Regions from separate parts of the Paenisporosarcina sp. P4_B8 genome, predicted to be linked through region 3. Evidence: riboswitches for the same ligand, from Rfam matches in the RefSeq annotation. Region 3 holds a riboswitch; each other region holds the start of a gene.

Region 1 (5,371 bases), on a different contig from region 3:
CGCACCACCTTCGATGGCATCTTCTAGCTCTTGTTGGTTATGCACGGAAACTCCCACGATTCGTCCCGTGAACTTTTCTCTTATTTCCGTAAGGGCGATGTCATCCTGCCCTACATGCACCCCATCTGCATGCAATTTTATCGCTAATTCCACATCGTCATTGATAATGAATGGTACCTTGTAAGATTTGCATATTTCCTGACACTGCCGAGCAAACCCTTCCAGTTCATCCCCTTTCAACGCCCCATCACCTTTTTCCCTCAACTGAAACATCGTTACGCCAGCCTCCAACGCTTCCTTTAAAACAACCAAGGGATCTTCCACACAGTTGGGTGTACCCATTATGAGGTATACTGCCAAATCTTTACGGTTCAATGATGGTCACCTCACAAATTGCTTTTAATTGCTTATAAGCGAAATGGTTGGTCGGTCCGTGTCCATGGCCGATACCAAGAGGATTCTCGAGAGCCAGCTGGACAAATTTTTTCGCTTCGACCAAAGCTTCCTTCAAAGGAATTCCTTGTCCCAAAAATGCAGTCAATGCGGCAGAAAACGTACAGCCCGTTCCATGTGTATGCTTGGTGTCGATACGAGCAGATACCATTTTGAAGCTTGTCCCATCGGCCATAAAGACTGTATCAGTTGCCGTATCCCTTTCTTCTAGATGACCGCCCTTCATGACCACGCAATTGACACCCATTCCCAAAATCTCTTTAGCTGCTCTTTGCATATCCGACTCCGATTGGATTTCCAAACCGGCCAGCACCTCGGCTTCTGGAATATTTGGGGTTAATACTGTTGCAAGTGGTAAAAGTTTAGTCTGTAAAGCTTCCACTGCTTCATTCTGCAAAAGATTTGCCCCTCCTTTGGCAATCATCACGGGATCAACGACAAGTTGCACATTTTTTTCTCGCAAATTATTTGCTACTTCTTCAATGATTTCTGTTGAAAAGAGCATGCCTGTTTTGACTGCTTGGATGGGCATATCCTTAAAGACAACATCTATTTGTTGTGCCACGAAATCGGGTGATGCTGGAAAGATCCCTTCTACACCCAGCGTATTTTGAGCAGTCAGCGCTGTAATCGCGGACGTACCAAATACGCCAAGTTCCTGAAATGTTTTCAAATCGGCTTGTATACCGGCTCCGCCCCCACTATCCGAGCCTGCTATCGTCATGACAATGTTCATTTTCCTTCACCTTTGGAATAGAGATGCAAAGCATTTAGTACTTCAGTCTGGAAAGAACCAAGAAGTTGTGTCTGAGACGATGTTTGCTCGGATATTTGTTTATAAGCTTGAAGGAGATTGCGTAAGTTGAGGAGGGCCTCTCCATCCAAACTTAAAGCCGCGGTGCAAATTGCACTCAACAAACACCCAGTACCGGTTATCTCTGTCATTCGTTCATGCCCGCCAGTTATCCAAAATTCTTTGTTTCCATCGGTTATATAATCCGAAGCGCCGGTCACAGCTACGATACAATTCCAATCCTTCGCTACTTGCTTGGCAACGTCCGCGATGTCCATGTCGCCTTCTCCACTGTCCACTCCTTTTGACTGCCACGAAACACCTGCGATTGCAGCCAGTTCACCTGCATTACATCTGATTAAATTAAACCGAACTTGTTCCAGCAAATCCCTAACTGCCTGTTTGCGAAATGATGTAGCTCCTACGCCTACCGGATCCAAAACAACGGGTGTACCAAGTTCATTCGCTTTTTTACCAGCCAGAAGCATCGCTTCTTGCGTTCGTGTATTGATTGTGCCGATATTAATTAATAGAGCCGAGGAAATGGCAACCATTTCTTCTACTTCTGATATTTCATCCGCCATGACCGGTGACGCACCGATTGCTAGCAACCCATTCGCGGTAAAGTTCGCCACGACATAGTTTGTCATGCAGTGAACGAGAGGCTTTTTTTGACGTATTTGTTCAATAGGCATAGACTTTCACCTCGTTTTCCCAGTTCTCAAGTGTCCAAGGCATTTCCCAGAATTTCCACTCGTAATAGCAGCTCTTAGCAAAATGACCTTTCAGCACACTTCTCTTATTCGGATTTTCCTCTGCATATCGATTCATCATTTGCATTTGATGCTCGATTTTTTCTTTGTAACCTGGTGCACTATACATGGCAATCCAATCTTCATAAGCTTTGACACCTGGTTTAGCGTCTTTATACTTCTCCCCGATTTCCTGATAGAGCCATGGACAAGGGAACATGGCGGCAAACGCTTCTGCTACATCCCCGTTATGAGCTGCATTGTACATATGCGATACGTAGTTGTAGGCAGCCGGAGCAGGTTCAAAGTGTGCTTCCATTTCCTCCGTAATACCGAGCTCTTTGAAAACAGTTCGGTGCAAATCAAGCTCGGCTTCATTGATGTAGCGGGCAGATTCTAAAAAGAATGCTATGTCTTCATTCGTTTCAGCCTTCGTGGCGGCAATCGCCAGCACCTTTGTGTAGTGCTTTAAATAATAGGCGTCCTGCATCATGTAGTACGCAAATTTCTCAAGTGGCAATGTCCCGTCCACCAGTCCCATTACAAAGGGGTGATCAAAACTGCCTTGCCAATAAAGATCCGTTTCTTTTCGTACTTCTTCACAAAATGTCATTACTAGTCCTCCTTCTTTGGATGGACGCAAGTGCAAAAAACGCCCTTTTGCGTATGACAAAAGAGCGTTTCTGATGAAACATTGCTCCCTACGTCAGTGTTAACTGTCAGGTTCCAAGGGTCAGGTTTTAACCTTCTCAACTAAAAAGTCCCCCCGCAATTAAAATATTGAATTAGAAACAAAAAAGCCCTCCATAATGGAGAGCTACAGTACAAAACAAAAGCGTTAAACCGCTATGTACTTTGCTCCCTACGTTCGTCTTAACGAACAGGTTCAAAGGGTCAGGTTTTAACCTTCTCAACGCCAATGCGTCCCCCCGCAACTATTTTAATTACTTACATACTAGCACACTATCAGGAAATCTCAAGAATAGTAGTGAGTAATTTCAGTTTCCATCAAGAATGAAAAAACCCTTCAACTCCTTCAAAGAACTCATTTCATCATCGTTTACAATTTTTTTCTGAACGAAAAACACCATTTATCATAATCCATTCTGTCTTCATAGAATCTATGAGCATCGGTTCTTTGGATTCCCGATTCCAGTGCTACATATTCGGCACCATTTTCTTTTGCCCACTCATGTATGAACTCCAACAATGTCTCTCCATACCCAAGCGAACGTTTAGAGACGTCCGTAACTAAATCATAAATATAAACGTGACGGCCGCTATAAAAATTCGTTCTCAAGCTTACGCCTGCCAAAGCTACGATTTGATTTTGAGCAAATAAGGCAAAAAGTCGATATCCGTCTTGTGTCATTTGCCCGAGCAAATCATGAAAAGACTCCATCGTCAAATCCAATCTTAACTGTTTCATTAGTGGAAATGCACATTCGAATTGTTCTGGTTTGGTTAGTTCTAAGATTTTATGGATTGAATCATCCATCGTCATTCCTCCGTCAAAATTAGTTTCCGTCACATGTCCCCATGTACCACAAAAGTCTTCATCTATTTAACAGCTTCTACTATTTTTAGTTTTTCCTTTATGGTTTGAACAATCGTATGTACTGGGACATTCTCCGTGTTGATGTAATCTCCAAAATAATGTTCTTTATATGCTTTCAGGCATTTGAATGTTTGTTGGAAACACCAATTTCCTTCTTCTTCCCCACGTTCCCTAAGTCTATCGAAAATAGTTTCCTGATTTGCTGTTAAACAAAAATGGGTTGTTTGTTCATCAATCTTCTTAAATCCATCGAATATGTAATTAAAATATTCTACTTTCCGAATAGTCATTGGAACAATTAAGTTCACTTTATACTGTGCGATTAAGTGATCAGCTACGGTAACGGTTAATTGTTTCCAAAGCTCCAAATCCTGAAAATCTCCTGTTTTTGCTTCAAGAGCCATAACATCTACTGGGAGAATTTTTCCTAACAAACTACCTATTTCTTCCGGATCAAAAATCATACTATTTTCGACTTCTTTCTGTAGTTCATTGGAAACAGTGGTCTTCCCCACTCCAAATGCTCCATTTATCATGATAATCATTCGTCCACCAGTCCTTTTCCTTTAGTTTCATCCTTCTACAAGCATTAAATATTTCTTAAGTTGTTGATTGTACATAATTAATTATTGTTACATTTTACCATTATTTCATTATTGAATTAAATAACGAAAACAAAAAAACACCGCAAATGCGGTGCAATTAGTGAGTGATTATGGATTGTCATGCTCAATTGGAGTAAGGGCTTTGGTTTCGTCCAGATAAATGAAAGCGTCGTAGCGACTTCCCATTTTTGAAGATACATAATTCCCGTAAGCCTCGAACTCAGGATTATAAACCACACCAATTGCCCGATGACCAATCCATTCATCAAACAGGTGGCGATTGTCATCATCGAAAATTAATAACTTATTAAATTCACCAGCTGCATGCATAGCGTATTCCCATGATTTTTTCATAGCTGGTGGCACGACCATTATTTCATATGGGTTTGCCCACTGGTCAGCTGCGATCACTGTTCCCTTGTATGTGCCAAACCCGACAGCGAAGACATTTTCTTTTCTGTTCTGCAGGCGGAGAATTTGGCCAACGTTCACCATGCCAGCCGCTTCCATATCCGTTGCGGAAGCATCCCCGATATGGGTGTTGTGTTCCCAAATGATGATTTTTGCATCGTTTCCATGATAGTCCATGACTTCGTTTATCACTTCAACCATATGCTCATCACGGACATTCCAGGAGATGTCATCACTCCGGACCATAGCTCGGTAATATTCTTCAGCGTTTTGTGCAACCATTGCATTGATTTTTAAGTTCAAATCGGCTTCCTGTACATCATTATAGTTATCTTCATGAACGCGTATAGACTTTAGTAGCTTAGTCACTTCATCGATACATGCTTCCGATATATTCACCGAAGACATGGCATACGTTTCAGGATGTCGATTAAAAGGTTCAAAGCACGCGAACGCTTTCCTGGCCAGATCCAGATCCTCACTTTCTGGATCTGTCTTGCTTAAATAAGTGATTACTTCGTCCAATGATTCCCACAAACTGTAGACATCAATTCCGTAAAAACCTACGTTTTGACTACCTCCACTTTTGGCATTGTGTTCCTTGAGCCATGTGATAAAGTCAGCAATTTCCTCATTAGCCCACATCCATGTTGGCCAACGATTGAACGCCTTTAACACATCTTTTACATCTTCTTTTTCTTCTAAGAACCCTTTAATATAACGATTAACTTGTTGGCTGGATGGCCAATCACCTTCAACAGCAATAAGCGTGAATCCTTTTTCCTCAATCAACCTTTTT
Region 2 (5,371 bases), on a different contig from region 3:
GATAATCCACGGAGCCTGTTCCATATGCCGCAACCATTCCTTCAAAAACCAGAATCAAGCCCACTTTTTGGTTGTATAAATATTGTTGAACGTTTAACATTTCGTATTGGAGCTGTTTTAATTCTTTCTTATAATCTTTCTTGTTCTCATATTGTTGATTCATTTGTAAATCATTTAAACGAACGTGCATCCAGAGACCTCCAATCTCTCTTAAACTTCATTTTAAAGGAATTTTTGGTAAATAGAAATTTGTTGTTGCTTTGGACTGACGTTATACTAATATATAGGAGGTGAATGCTGTGGTTCGTTTCGCACTAATGGTCATCGCACTGATTGGTGTGATTACTTTCAATGCATTGGCAAATATTTTACCAATTAACAATCAAACAACTGGTGAAATTTCCAATCGTCTTCCTGTACTATTTACACCGGCCGGCTATGTATTTTCAATTTGGTCCGTTATTTATGTATTGATGATCATTTGGTTGATAGGCATGTGGAAGAAGAGTAAAGATATAGACGCTACCTATATAAAGCGCTCAAATCTGTTTATCATCAGTTGCATTTTTAATGTGGCATGGATTTATTTATGGCATTATGAATATTTCTTATTTACGGTTGTCGTGATGATTGCATTCCTAATTACACTAATTTTACTTTATCGTACTTATCCAGTATCCGATAACCTTCTTACTGGTCGCTTACCAATATCAATTTATTTGGGATGGATCAGTGTTGCAACGATTACGAATATTAGTTATGTCCTAACTCTATATCAGTGGAATGGATGGGGATTGAGTGACCCCCTGTGGGCAGTCATCATGATGACTGTTGGAACAGCACTCGCACTACATATTCGTTTCCACCATTTTGATATCGCATATGTATTTGTCTTTATTTGGGCTTATATCGGAATTGCGGTCCGAAATGGTTTCGAAGAACTTCTTGTCTCTACAGCTGCTCTTTTCTTATGTGCAGTCATGCTAGCGGGCATCCTATTTATTAAAAAAAGACCAACTGCGCGTTCATAGCAGTTGGTCTTTCGCATTATTTAATCGATTTTCGTAATAAGAATTGGCGCATCTTTAGTAACGATGACCGTATGTTCAATCTGTGCAACTAATGATTTATCCGGAGTCAAGAAAGTCCAACCGTCACCAGACTCCACGATATGTTCCGCTTTTTCTGAAATGAACGGCTCAACTGCCAAAACCATACCTTCTTTTAAGATGGTAGGTTCCCATGCATCAAAGTAATTCAAAATATGCTGGGGTGCTTCATGAAGAGATTTTCCGATACCATGTCCAGTTAAGTTCATAATGACAGTTAATCCATTTTGCTTCGCTTCACGTTCCACCGCTTTGCCGATTTGATTTAACCGAGCACCAGCCTTTACTTTCAACATTGCACGGTTAAATGCACTTTCAGCTACTGTACATAGCTTTTCTTTCTTCGCGTAGCCTTCACCCACTACAAATGAAATTCCCGTATCTGCGAAATAGCCATTAAATGATCCGGATACGTCGATGTTCACTAGGTCTCCATCTTTGATGACACGTGAACCGGGAATGCCATGAGCAACTTCTTCATTGACACTGATGCATGTAAATCCAGGGAAATCGTATTCCCCTTTAGGACCAGAAATAGCTCCTTTTTCTTTAAACATACGGCCAGCGATCTCATCAAGTTCTTTTGTCGTGACACCTGGTTTTGTTGCATCTCGCATTACATCGCGAATTTCTGCAACGATGCGACCGATAGTTTTTAACGACTCAAAGTCTTCAGTAGTTTTTGCAATCATATTCGTTAAACCCTTTCTTCCTCAAATTATCTACCCCATACTATACCACAAGAAAAGATGCTTTCCCATTTACCAAAATCATTCTGAACATTTGGTAAACCTCTAGTAAAGTATGCGCGATAGAGGAATTGCGTCATCGGCCGAATTTTAAAAACAACCCATACAGGGTTTATACATGGTTTTTGTTCATTCAAAACCAATTCTGTCCATTTGCTACAAACATAGATGATTCCACTCAATAAAGACACACCTATAAATCAAACATTATTGCGATGTTCAATAAGACGTGGTGCAGCAACGAAAATGATGGAGCACACAATTGCTGTCAAAATAATGGAAGGAATCATATAACCGCCGTTATATACGAGCGAATAAATCCAAACGTTCTTGCCTTCTGCAGCTTCTGAAAAGAAAATAACTCCTGCGATTACATGTGTAAAGAACCGGAAGAGCCCACCAAAAACAGCTCCCAATACGATATAAGTAATCATTTTTCCTTTACGCTGCTCATTTTTTGCTTGTATTACTTTATGTCTGACAAGTGCTGCTAAGCCAACAACTGTGAACGCAACGAAATAATCCAGGAAACCTTGGGCAGGATATAAAATATAAGCTCTTCCCGCTAAAATTTGAAGGACCCCAATAATCAGACCCGTGCTCAAACCTCCCGCAAGCCCCCATCGAATAGCCATCAATACGATTGGTACCATGACAAGACTAATAGATCCGCCCTGGAACCATAAGTTAATAGAAAGCATATCCAATACCAATCCGATTCCTGCAAAAATAGCCACTTCAATTAATAATAACAACTTACTTCGATTCATCTTTCTTCCTCCTTTTGCGATGTACTGCAAATCGCATGTCAGGGTGAAAAAAACCATAAAAAAACGACCTCAGGGACAGAGCCTGACGTCGTTGGAGTCGGTTTCTATCCACATCCCTGCGCAAGCATTAACTTACAGGTTCAAAGGGTTAGAACGTTCCTCGCTCACTCTCAGCCATTACAGGCTCCCCTTGTGGTAAATACATCTAATTTTGATATTACGGGTTAATTGTAACTAAAGAGGGAAAGAGAAGCAAGAGGGTTTCGTTTGTTCTGTGACTTTTGGAACAGCTGTATGTATACTGAATATAAAAATTTAATGAGGATGTGAAGTTATATGATCGAGTTATTGAAAAATTTGGTAGCAATTAAAAGTGATACAGAAGAAGGTGCCAACGAAGCACTTCGATTTTGTTCAAAATGGCTCGATAGTCATGAAATAACACATGAAGTTCTTGAAAATGAAGGCCGATTGATGATTCACGCTGAAATCGGACAAGGTCTCACAACCATCGTATGGAATGGCCATGTGGATGTAGTACCTGGAAAAATCGAGCAATTCAATCCCGTTATCGAAGGCGACCGCTTGTATGGTCGTGGATCCGCAGATATGAAAGCTGGAGTGGCAGCCATGATGGAAGCGTTCCGACGTACTTATTCTGCAAGGGAAGAACTTAAGCAACGCATTGTTTTACATATTGTAACGGATGAAGAAACGGGTGGAAGTAAAACATCCGGTCATCTTGTAGAAATTGGTCGCTCAGGTGACTTTGTCATTTGCGGAGAACCAACTCACCTGAAACTTAGTGTTCAATCGAAAGGAATTCTGCATGCGGATGTCACTTTATTCGGAAAAGCTGCCCACGGATCCCGTCCATGGGAAGGAACGAATGCCATTGAAGCAGCCTTTAAATTTAATGAACAATTAAAGACACTACCATTTACGAAAGCAAGCAATCCATATTACGAATATCCTTCCATTAACTTGGCTAAAATCCAGGCGGGCGATCGATATAATGTCGTACCTGATGAATGCCTAGTTAACTACGATATTCGCTTTGTGCCAGGACAAAAATGGGAAGATATTATTGAAGAAATGACTGAACTTGCTCAATCTATTAACCCCAAAAACATTGTCAAACCTGGCGGTAAAACACCCGCCATTACAACTACCGAAGATAATGCTTTTGTTCAATCTCTTGCTGGTGTTATAGCACAAGTAACACAAAAAGAGGCTGTGTTATTCGGGCAGCATGGAGCTGCGGATACACGTTACTATGCAAAAACTGGTGCTGGAGCAATTGAGTTCGGACCAAGCGGAGACGACTGGCACGGACCAGGAGAGTATGTATTGATATCATCCGTTGAGCAATATGCAGACATTTTAACGAAATATGCATTGATTTGAAACCTCTATTAATGTTGTAACGTATTAAATGGCAGTAAGCATTAAAGGAGGAGTATTAATGGATAATCAACGTATATTATCCGCTTTGTGTTATTTCAGTATTTTATTCGCTCCATTCTTATTGCCATTAATCGTATATTTCGTTTCACCGACAGCTGAGGTTAAGTATCATGCGAAACGCTCTCTTCTGTCACACTTGATTCCCGTGGTGCTCGGAATTGTCGGGTTCATTGTATTAGTGATTGGTTCAATCGCAGTATTCAGCACGACAGTTGATGGCACTGTAGAGCCTAGCACATCATTTAACTTCCTGACTGCAGGACTTCCTTTCTTGTTTATTGCAGTGTACGGTATTCTTTATCTTATTGTACTGATCTGGAATATCATCCAAGGAATTAAAGTACTGCAATAGGTTTACCTTAGGCTCTTTACGGGAATTAAATTAATATTCAATACTGACAGGAGCGATACACATGAGAATCGGTAACTTAGTTAAGACAGCTGTAAAGTTTGCGCCAATTATTATTCCAATCGTAAAAAAAGTATTGGATTCAAGAAACCGCTCCACAACAACAACATATCCACGCAAATAAAAAGTTGGAACTCATTAATCTGAGTTCCAACTTTTTTTATATCATCGTTTTCATTTCAGATACGGCAATATAATCTTTATCCAAAAATGATGATGGCAGTGCGGCAGATTCATCACCAGCTACCGTTGCCTTTGCTCCTTGACGGTCTTTCATAATCTGTTCGAAGCTCAGTGGATTTGCAGGAGGAATCTCCCCTGCCAATACCTGCATACCACCTTTAGCATAGACATTGAAAAAGCTGTTAGCCATGGCTCTATATCCTTCAGCATTCGGATGCACATCAGCAGGGTTCGGTACTTTGCCAGTGGCTTGATCTCCAAATGCAGTTTCCACAGATACAAATTTCACACCCGCTTCTTTTGCCACGTTTGCCAAAATTTGATTCAATCGATTCAGTTGTTTCGCAGTACCGACTTTTTGTGAGTCACGGGCATGCGGATAGGCAAAATAATACCCCATTACATACACTTCCGCTTTTGGTGCAATCTTTTTCAGCTCTGTAAGCATGGTCTTCATATTCTTTCGTACATTGTTCAAAGAATAGTCTGCTGGGATTTGCTGAAATGACAGTGAGCCTGATTTTGGATCTGATTTTATTAATCTCAGAAGATCGTTTGCTCCAGCAGATATCGTGATGAGATTTGCATTTTGTAGCAAAGATTTTGCTTCTTTCGATTGGACTCGCTTCAACACATCAGTGCTCGTAAATCCTGGGAACGCCAAATCTTTTGAGTAGAAGGCCA
Region 3 (5,371 bases):
ACGCCACTCTTTTTGAAAAAGTACGATTAATTCCCTCATGCCTGCCCCGCCACCTTCATAAAGATTTCTTCTAAGTTCGCTGTTTGTCGCTCCGCTTTTTGGACATCCAGTCCACTTTCCGCCAACGACCTCAACACTTCCGCCATTGTCGGCAATCCTTGAGTTATGTGAATGGTACCGTAAGTGCCTTCCACTTGTACTTTCCATGGAGCACTTTCTGAATAAATGAGGGCATCTTCTGCTCGGCCAAATTCCAAGCGGTATCTTGGTTGATCATATTTTGCACGCACATCGCCGATCGAACCTTGTTCGACCAATTGTCCTTTTCGTAAAAACAACAATTGATCCGTCATTTCTTCCGCATCATTCAAAATGTGTGTCGAGTACAAAATGGTCATGTCTTGTTGCAAGCTTTTCAATAGATTCATAATCTCGCGTCTTCCAACGGGATCCAGCGCAGATACCGGTTCATCCAATAATAAGAGCTTCGGTTTATGAACAATGGCCTGTGCTAATCCAAGACGTTGTTTCATTCCGCCGGAGAAAGTACCCGTTTTTTTCCGTAGTGCATCTCCAAGTCCTACGAACTCCAGTGTTTTTTGTGCTTCAAGCTTGGCAGACCGTGAGTCCATCCCACTTAATTTCGCCGCCATTTCAGTAAATTCCAGTGCTGTCAGCCACGAAAAGAATTGTGGATATTGAGGCAGGAAACCAATATGTTTTCTTACGTCCGCATGTTTTTCCCCATTCAGTGAAATGGTACCCGATGTTGGTTGTAATAACCCACCAAGCATGGATAAAGTCGTCGTTTTACCGGCTCCATTTGGTCCGATTAATGCCGTAGATGTGCCTTCTCCCAGCGCAAAAGTCACATCATTTACAGCTCGCTCTGATCCGTATATTTTCGTTAAATGATTAGCTTCTAAGATTGTCGTCATGTTTGTTTTCTCCCTGCAATAAAGTACGAAATAGGTCCAAAAATACTAATGAAAATAATGACCAGTGCCCAGACCCATTTAGGTCCGTTTGTTTGATGTATTTTTGCTAAATCGATAAGTGCAACTACTATTAAAATAAATTGAATGATAAATATCGGTGTGATAATACCCCAAGGCACCCCTTGTAATTCCTCCATTTTCTCCCACTCCTCTTTATTGCAATGTTGAAACGAACACGATACTTCCTATTAGTAATAGTAAGGAAATCCAACTGGTTTTGTGACCGAAATTGATGGTCCAGCCAATCCCAAAACGTTTTTCCACCATTATGCTCGGATCGTTCTTATTCACATAAAACATTCCGAATTTCCAGTATCGATCATCATCTTGATCGATTACCCCTTCTAGACTTTCATCTGGGTGTGATACGGCTATTCTGGTGCCACTTTGCCCTACTTTAATGGCGTAAAATAGGACAGAACCTAAAATAATGACCAAGAAAGAGATGGTGGAAGCAAGAGTTACTGAAGTTGACATGGTTTCAGGAAAAATAATGGTCAGCTGTAAGTATCCCATCAACAACGTCACCGTGATGGTCACGACAAACAATAACCAACTTGTATATTTACGGAACGCGAGTTGTTGTTCTCGGGAACGTTTTTTATTTCGCACCTGAATCTTTGCACCTGATTGCTTCATGGCCCCATTGAAAAAAAGCAACATGCCTTGAAGTACGAGGGTTAGGAATGGCAACGAATTGACTGAAAGCCAACTTTTTTCCGTAAATGCATCCGCTTCCCCATTCGGACCCCAGTGCGTCGGAAGCTGGTCAGGTAACAAATCATATTGGGTTAATCCATAAACACTTAGACTGACGGTCAAAAGCATCGGCAAAATAAAATACATGTTGGGCAACAGTTTCAGTTGCTCACGAAACTGCAGGTCTACCACTTTCCGCTCAACTTGACCCGCTGTCCATTTTTCATCTTTCTTCCAGTTAGCTAATGCAATATGATTTTTTGCATATAGCCCCATCGGCAAAACCAATGCACCTATTTGTGCGGCTAATCCCCAAAATACAATTTGTTGCTCCTGTGGACGGACGATTAACACCCAGCCAATGAATAGGACCAGAACAACCACACCACATAGCAAAACCAATTGAGTGTAGCGGTTTTTCATCCTCATAAGGCGTGGGTCTTTTACGTGCGTATCCGGGATATACACGCCAAACGCTTCACTTTCCTTCAGAAACTTCGGTAAAAAGGCTTGAATGGCAATGTTGAACATTAATAAGACGATAAAAATGATTGCTGACATTACTTAACCTCCTTCAAATCCAAAATAATTTCTTTCACCAGTAACTCAATGTCCTCTTGAGACAACTGAAGACAAAGTGCTTCTGCTATGATTGGGCGTAATTCTTTGCTCAGACGTTGGCGATCGGAAGCTGATGCTTTCCGTACACCTTTTTCATGAATGAATACACCTTTCTTCGGTACAATCTGAATAAATTCCTTCTCTTCCAAGTAGTGATAAGCTTTATTTACCGTATGCATGTTCATGCCGAGATCAGCTGCAAATGAGCGTACAGATGGCAAGGAATCTCCAGGTTTCAAAGACCCCTTTGCTACCCCTTCAATAATTTGCTGAGCCAATTGTAAATAAATCGGTACGGTCGAATCCGGTTCAATCTCAATAAACATATGCGACCTCCCTTTGTTCTATTCTTAGTAGAACAGTTTTGTTATATATAATATAGAACAGAATTTACTGATTGGCAAGTATTGATATTTACTTTATTTACAATCCTTTTTTCATGCGTTACAATGAAGCCGTTCTTGAATATATAAAACTGCATACGAATTTGCACTAGGGGTGCTATAGTTTGGCTGAGATGAGAGCATTTGCTCCGATCCCTTAATACTCGATCCAGATAATACTGGCGTGAGGAAGTGCGGTGACCTTTGCCCAACTTTTTTTCTTTTTGCGCAAACCAGCTGCATTCCACGTCGAATGCAGCTTTTTTATGTTCAATAATAGGTGCCTGGCACTAAAAAAGGAGGAAAAAGAGATGTCGAATGAGTTTAGTTGTGGGATTAGTCCAATCGTTGGCTTACGGTTTTCGATTCACCCGATGGCGGACAATTTTATTGAAATTATTAAAGGGGCTTTGCGTGAAGCAGATACCTCAAATGTATGGATGCATACCGACGACGTCAGTACGGTGATGCGAGGGAAGCAAATGCATGTATTCGATACAGCGAGAGCCATCGTATTGTATGCAGCAAAAACGGGTGCCCATGTCGCCTTTAACGGAACCTTTTCGATTGGCTGCCCAGGGGATTCTGCAGGCGATGTTTATCTAGAAAAAGATGATGTTCTGTTAAACCATCCTCAAATTCGCGAAATCAAACAATATGTATCATCACAATTTGCCCTGTATCCGATGAATAACCCCGATTATATGTCGGTTATTTATCAGGAAGTGGCACGCGCAAAAGAATATGGGGTGTTCAATGATTCCATGCATTATGCAAGTGGACTTCATGGGGATATTCACGACGTGTTTGCATTCCTTGAAGATTCTTTTACACACGCTCGATCGGAACAACATAAACATTTGGTCATGACTGTTAACATGAGCATCAACAGCCCTTCTCACAAAGGAGATGCGTAATATGTTGAAGTCCTGGAAACTGAAAGAAGTTGTGTTGCTATCCGTTTTTGCTGTTGTCTTTGCCGTCGTTTATTTGCTGTTTGTTCAAGTAGGAAACATTTGGGCTGGAGTGATTGGACCGATTGCATACGAGTGGATCTTTGGGATTTGGTTTATTGTGTCGATCATTTGTGCATACATCATCCGCAAACCGGGTGCCGCTCTTTTGTCTGAAACCATGGCAGCGACTATTGAAGTGATGATCGGTAATGCGGTGGGACCACGTTTGATTTTATCTGGACTAGTCCAGGGGCTTGGTGCAGAAGCTGCTTTTGCCGCGACAGGTTACAAACGCTATGACTGGTGGGTGCTTTGTTTAGCGGGGATTGGTTCTGCAGTCTTCAGTTTTGCCTATGGCTTCTTTGTATCTGGTTACGCAGCGCTTGACCCTTCACTGCTTATCTTGATGTTCACACTTCGAGTGATGAGTGGTGCCATCATCGCTGGTTTAGGCGGAAAGTATGTATCCGATGGTTTACTGGCAACAGGGGCTCTCCGTGGATATTCGATTTCTCGCAATACGTCAAAGAAACACAAGCTGAAGGGTGAGTCCATTGGGTAAAGATTTCACGAATGAATCACCAAGTGGCATCTCACAAGTAATTGACTTCAGAGGAGTCACGTTTCAATTTCCAGAAGATGACTCGCCAGTTTTTACAAACATTTCATTTTCGATAGATGCTGGCGAACGTGTCGTCTTATATGGTCCGAGTGGCTGCGGGAAAAGTAGTTTACTGTATTTGATGAATCGTTTGTACCCTGCCAATTGTGACGGAGAGCTAAGTGGTTCGGTTGTCCTCTTTAATAAAGACACCAGTAGTTATGTCGCTGGGGAAATTAATCGGAGAATCGCTACCGTCTTCCAAGATCCGGATACACAATTTTGTATGCCTACAGTTGAACAAGAAATGGCTTTTACGTTAGAAAATCTGCACGTCAATCGGGCAGAAATGGAACAGCGAATCACATCAACACTTACCCTTACCGGTCTTTCTGAAATCCGGCATGCAATGATTCAAACGCTTTCCGGAGGAATGAAACAACGACTTGCAACCGCTTGTGCATTGTTAATAGAACCGCAAGTGCTGTTGCTCGACGAGCCGCTTGCTCATTTAGACCCTCTGACCGCACAACAATATGTAGAGTGGTTGGATGCATTGCAATTATCCAATAGCTTCACAATCGTGGCTGTTGAACACCGTCTCGATTTGTGGGGTTCATTTTTCGACCGTGCCCTTCTCGTCACATCTTCCGGGGATTTCCCTGTCGATAAACATCCGACAAGATTTCCAATCCGTTTTCCTTCACGTACTTCGACTATTCAGGAAGGTATAACGTTGGAAGCGAGAAATGTCAGTGTGAACATCAATGAAAAACGTTTATTACATTACGTTTCCCTCCGTTTGCAAAGAGGTGAAATCGCCGTCCTTGCAGGTCCAAATGGCAGTGGAAAATCCACTTTCCTGAAAACCATATGTGGTATTTTGAAAAAATCGGCAGGGTACATCGAAAGTGGAAACACGTTTCCGGGGTACGTTCCACAATCGCCGGAGCATTTATTTGTTACTCAACAAGTAGGACAGGAGATTTCCTTTTCAAATTACTCTACCACCGATGAAATTGAGGATATTATGCAACGGTTACGACTAGCCGAAATTCACGATGCCCACCCTTTTTCAATCAGTCATGGACAAAAACGACGTGTGGCAATTGG

What was found. Region 3 has a riboswitch for thiamine pyrophosphate ahead of AC1DSK_RS10665 (YkoF family thiamine/hydroxymethylpyrimidine-binding protein). Riboswitches for the same ligand answer to the same signal wherever they lie in the genome.
Region 1: it holds a riboswitch for thiamine pyrophosphate, as region 3 does, so the genes downstream of both, tenA (thiaminase II) here and AC1DSK_RS10665 (YkoF family thiamine/hydroxymethylpyrimidine-binding protein) in region 3, are expected to answer to the same signal.
Region 2: it holds a riboswitch for thiamine pyrophosphate, as region 3 does, so the genes downstream of both, thiT (energy-coupled thiamine transporter ThiT) here and AC1DSK_RS10665 (YkoF family thiamine/hydroxymethylpyrimidine-binding protein) in region 3, are expected to answer to the same signal.

Annotation. Positions count from the first base shown of each region.
Region 1 is NZ_JBFUHX010000006.1:71,977-77,347, reverse strand. It holds gene thiE (thiamine phosphate synthase) at 1-375, opposite strand, end outside; gene thiD (bifunctional hydroxymethylpyrimidine kinase/phosphomethylpyrimidine kinase) at 365-1,189, opposite strand; gene thiM (hydroxyethylthiazole kinase) at 1,186-1,941, opposite strand; gene tenA (thiaminase II) at 1,931-2,611, opposite strand; TPP riboswitch at 2,680-2,776, opposite strand; TPP riboswitch at 2,841-2,939, opposite strand; gene AC1DSK_RS07705 (GNAT family N-acetyltransferase) at 3,059-3,496, opposite strand; gene AC1DSK_RS07700 (AAA family ATPase) at 3,559-4,101, opposite strand; gene AC1DSK_RS07695 (erythromycin esterase family protein) at 4,270-5,371, opposite strand, start outside.
Region 2 is NZ_JBFUHX010000006.1:128,227-133,597, reverse strand. It holds gene AC1DSK_RS08035 (hypothetical protein) at 1-190, opposite strand, end outside; gene AC1DSK_RS08040 (hypothetical protein) at 1-24, opposite strand, end outside; gene AC1DSK_RS08030 (TspO/MBR family protein) at 300-1,031, shown strand; gene map (type I methionyl aminopeptidase) at 1,052-1,801, opposite strand; gene thiT (energy-coupled thiamine transporter ThiT) at 2,059-2,628, opposite strand; TPP riboswitch at 2,725-2,829, opposite strand; gene AC1DSK_RS08015 (M20 family metallopeptidase) at 2,965-4,035, shown strand; gene AC1DSK_RS08010 (magnetosome magnetite crystal formation protein family) at 4,094-4,447, shown strand; gene AC1DSK_RS08005 (SGNH/GDSL hydrolase family protein) at 4,665-5,371, opposite strand, start outside.
Region 3 is NZ_JBFUHX010000010.1:14,525-19,895, reverse strand. It holds gene AC1DSK_RS10690 (ABC transporter permease) at 1-39, opposite strand, end outside; gene AC1DSK_RS10685 (ABC transporter ATP-binding protein) at 36-938, opposite strand; gene AC1DSK_RS10680 (PLD nuclease N-terminal domain-containing protein) at 935-1,135, opposite strand; gene AC1DSK_RS10675 (DUF1648 domain-containing protein) at 1,152-2,258, opposite strand; gene AC1DSK_RS10670 (GntR family transcriptional regulator) at 2,258-2,644, opposite strand; TPP riboswitch at 2,803-2,909, shown strand; gene AC1DSK_RS10665 (YkoF family thiamine/hydroxymethylpyrimidine-binding protein) at 3,013-3,618, shown strand; gene AC1DSK_RS10660 (ECF transporter S component) at 3,620-4,219, shown strand; gene AC1DSK_RS10655 (ABC transporter ATP-binding protein) at 4,212-5,371, shown strand, end outside.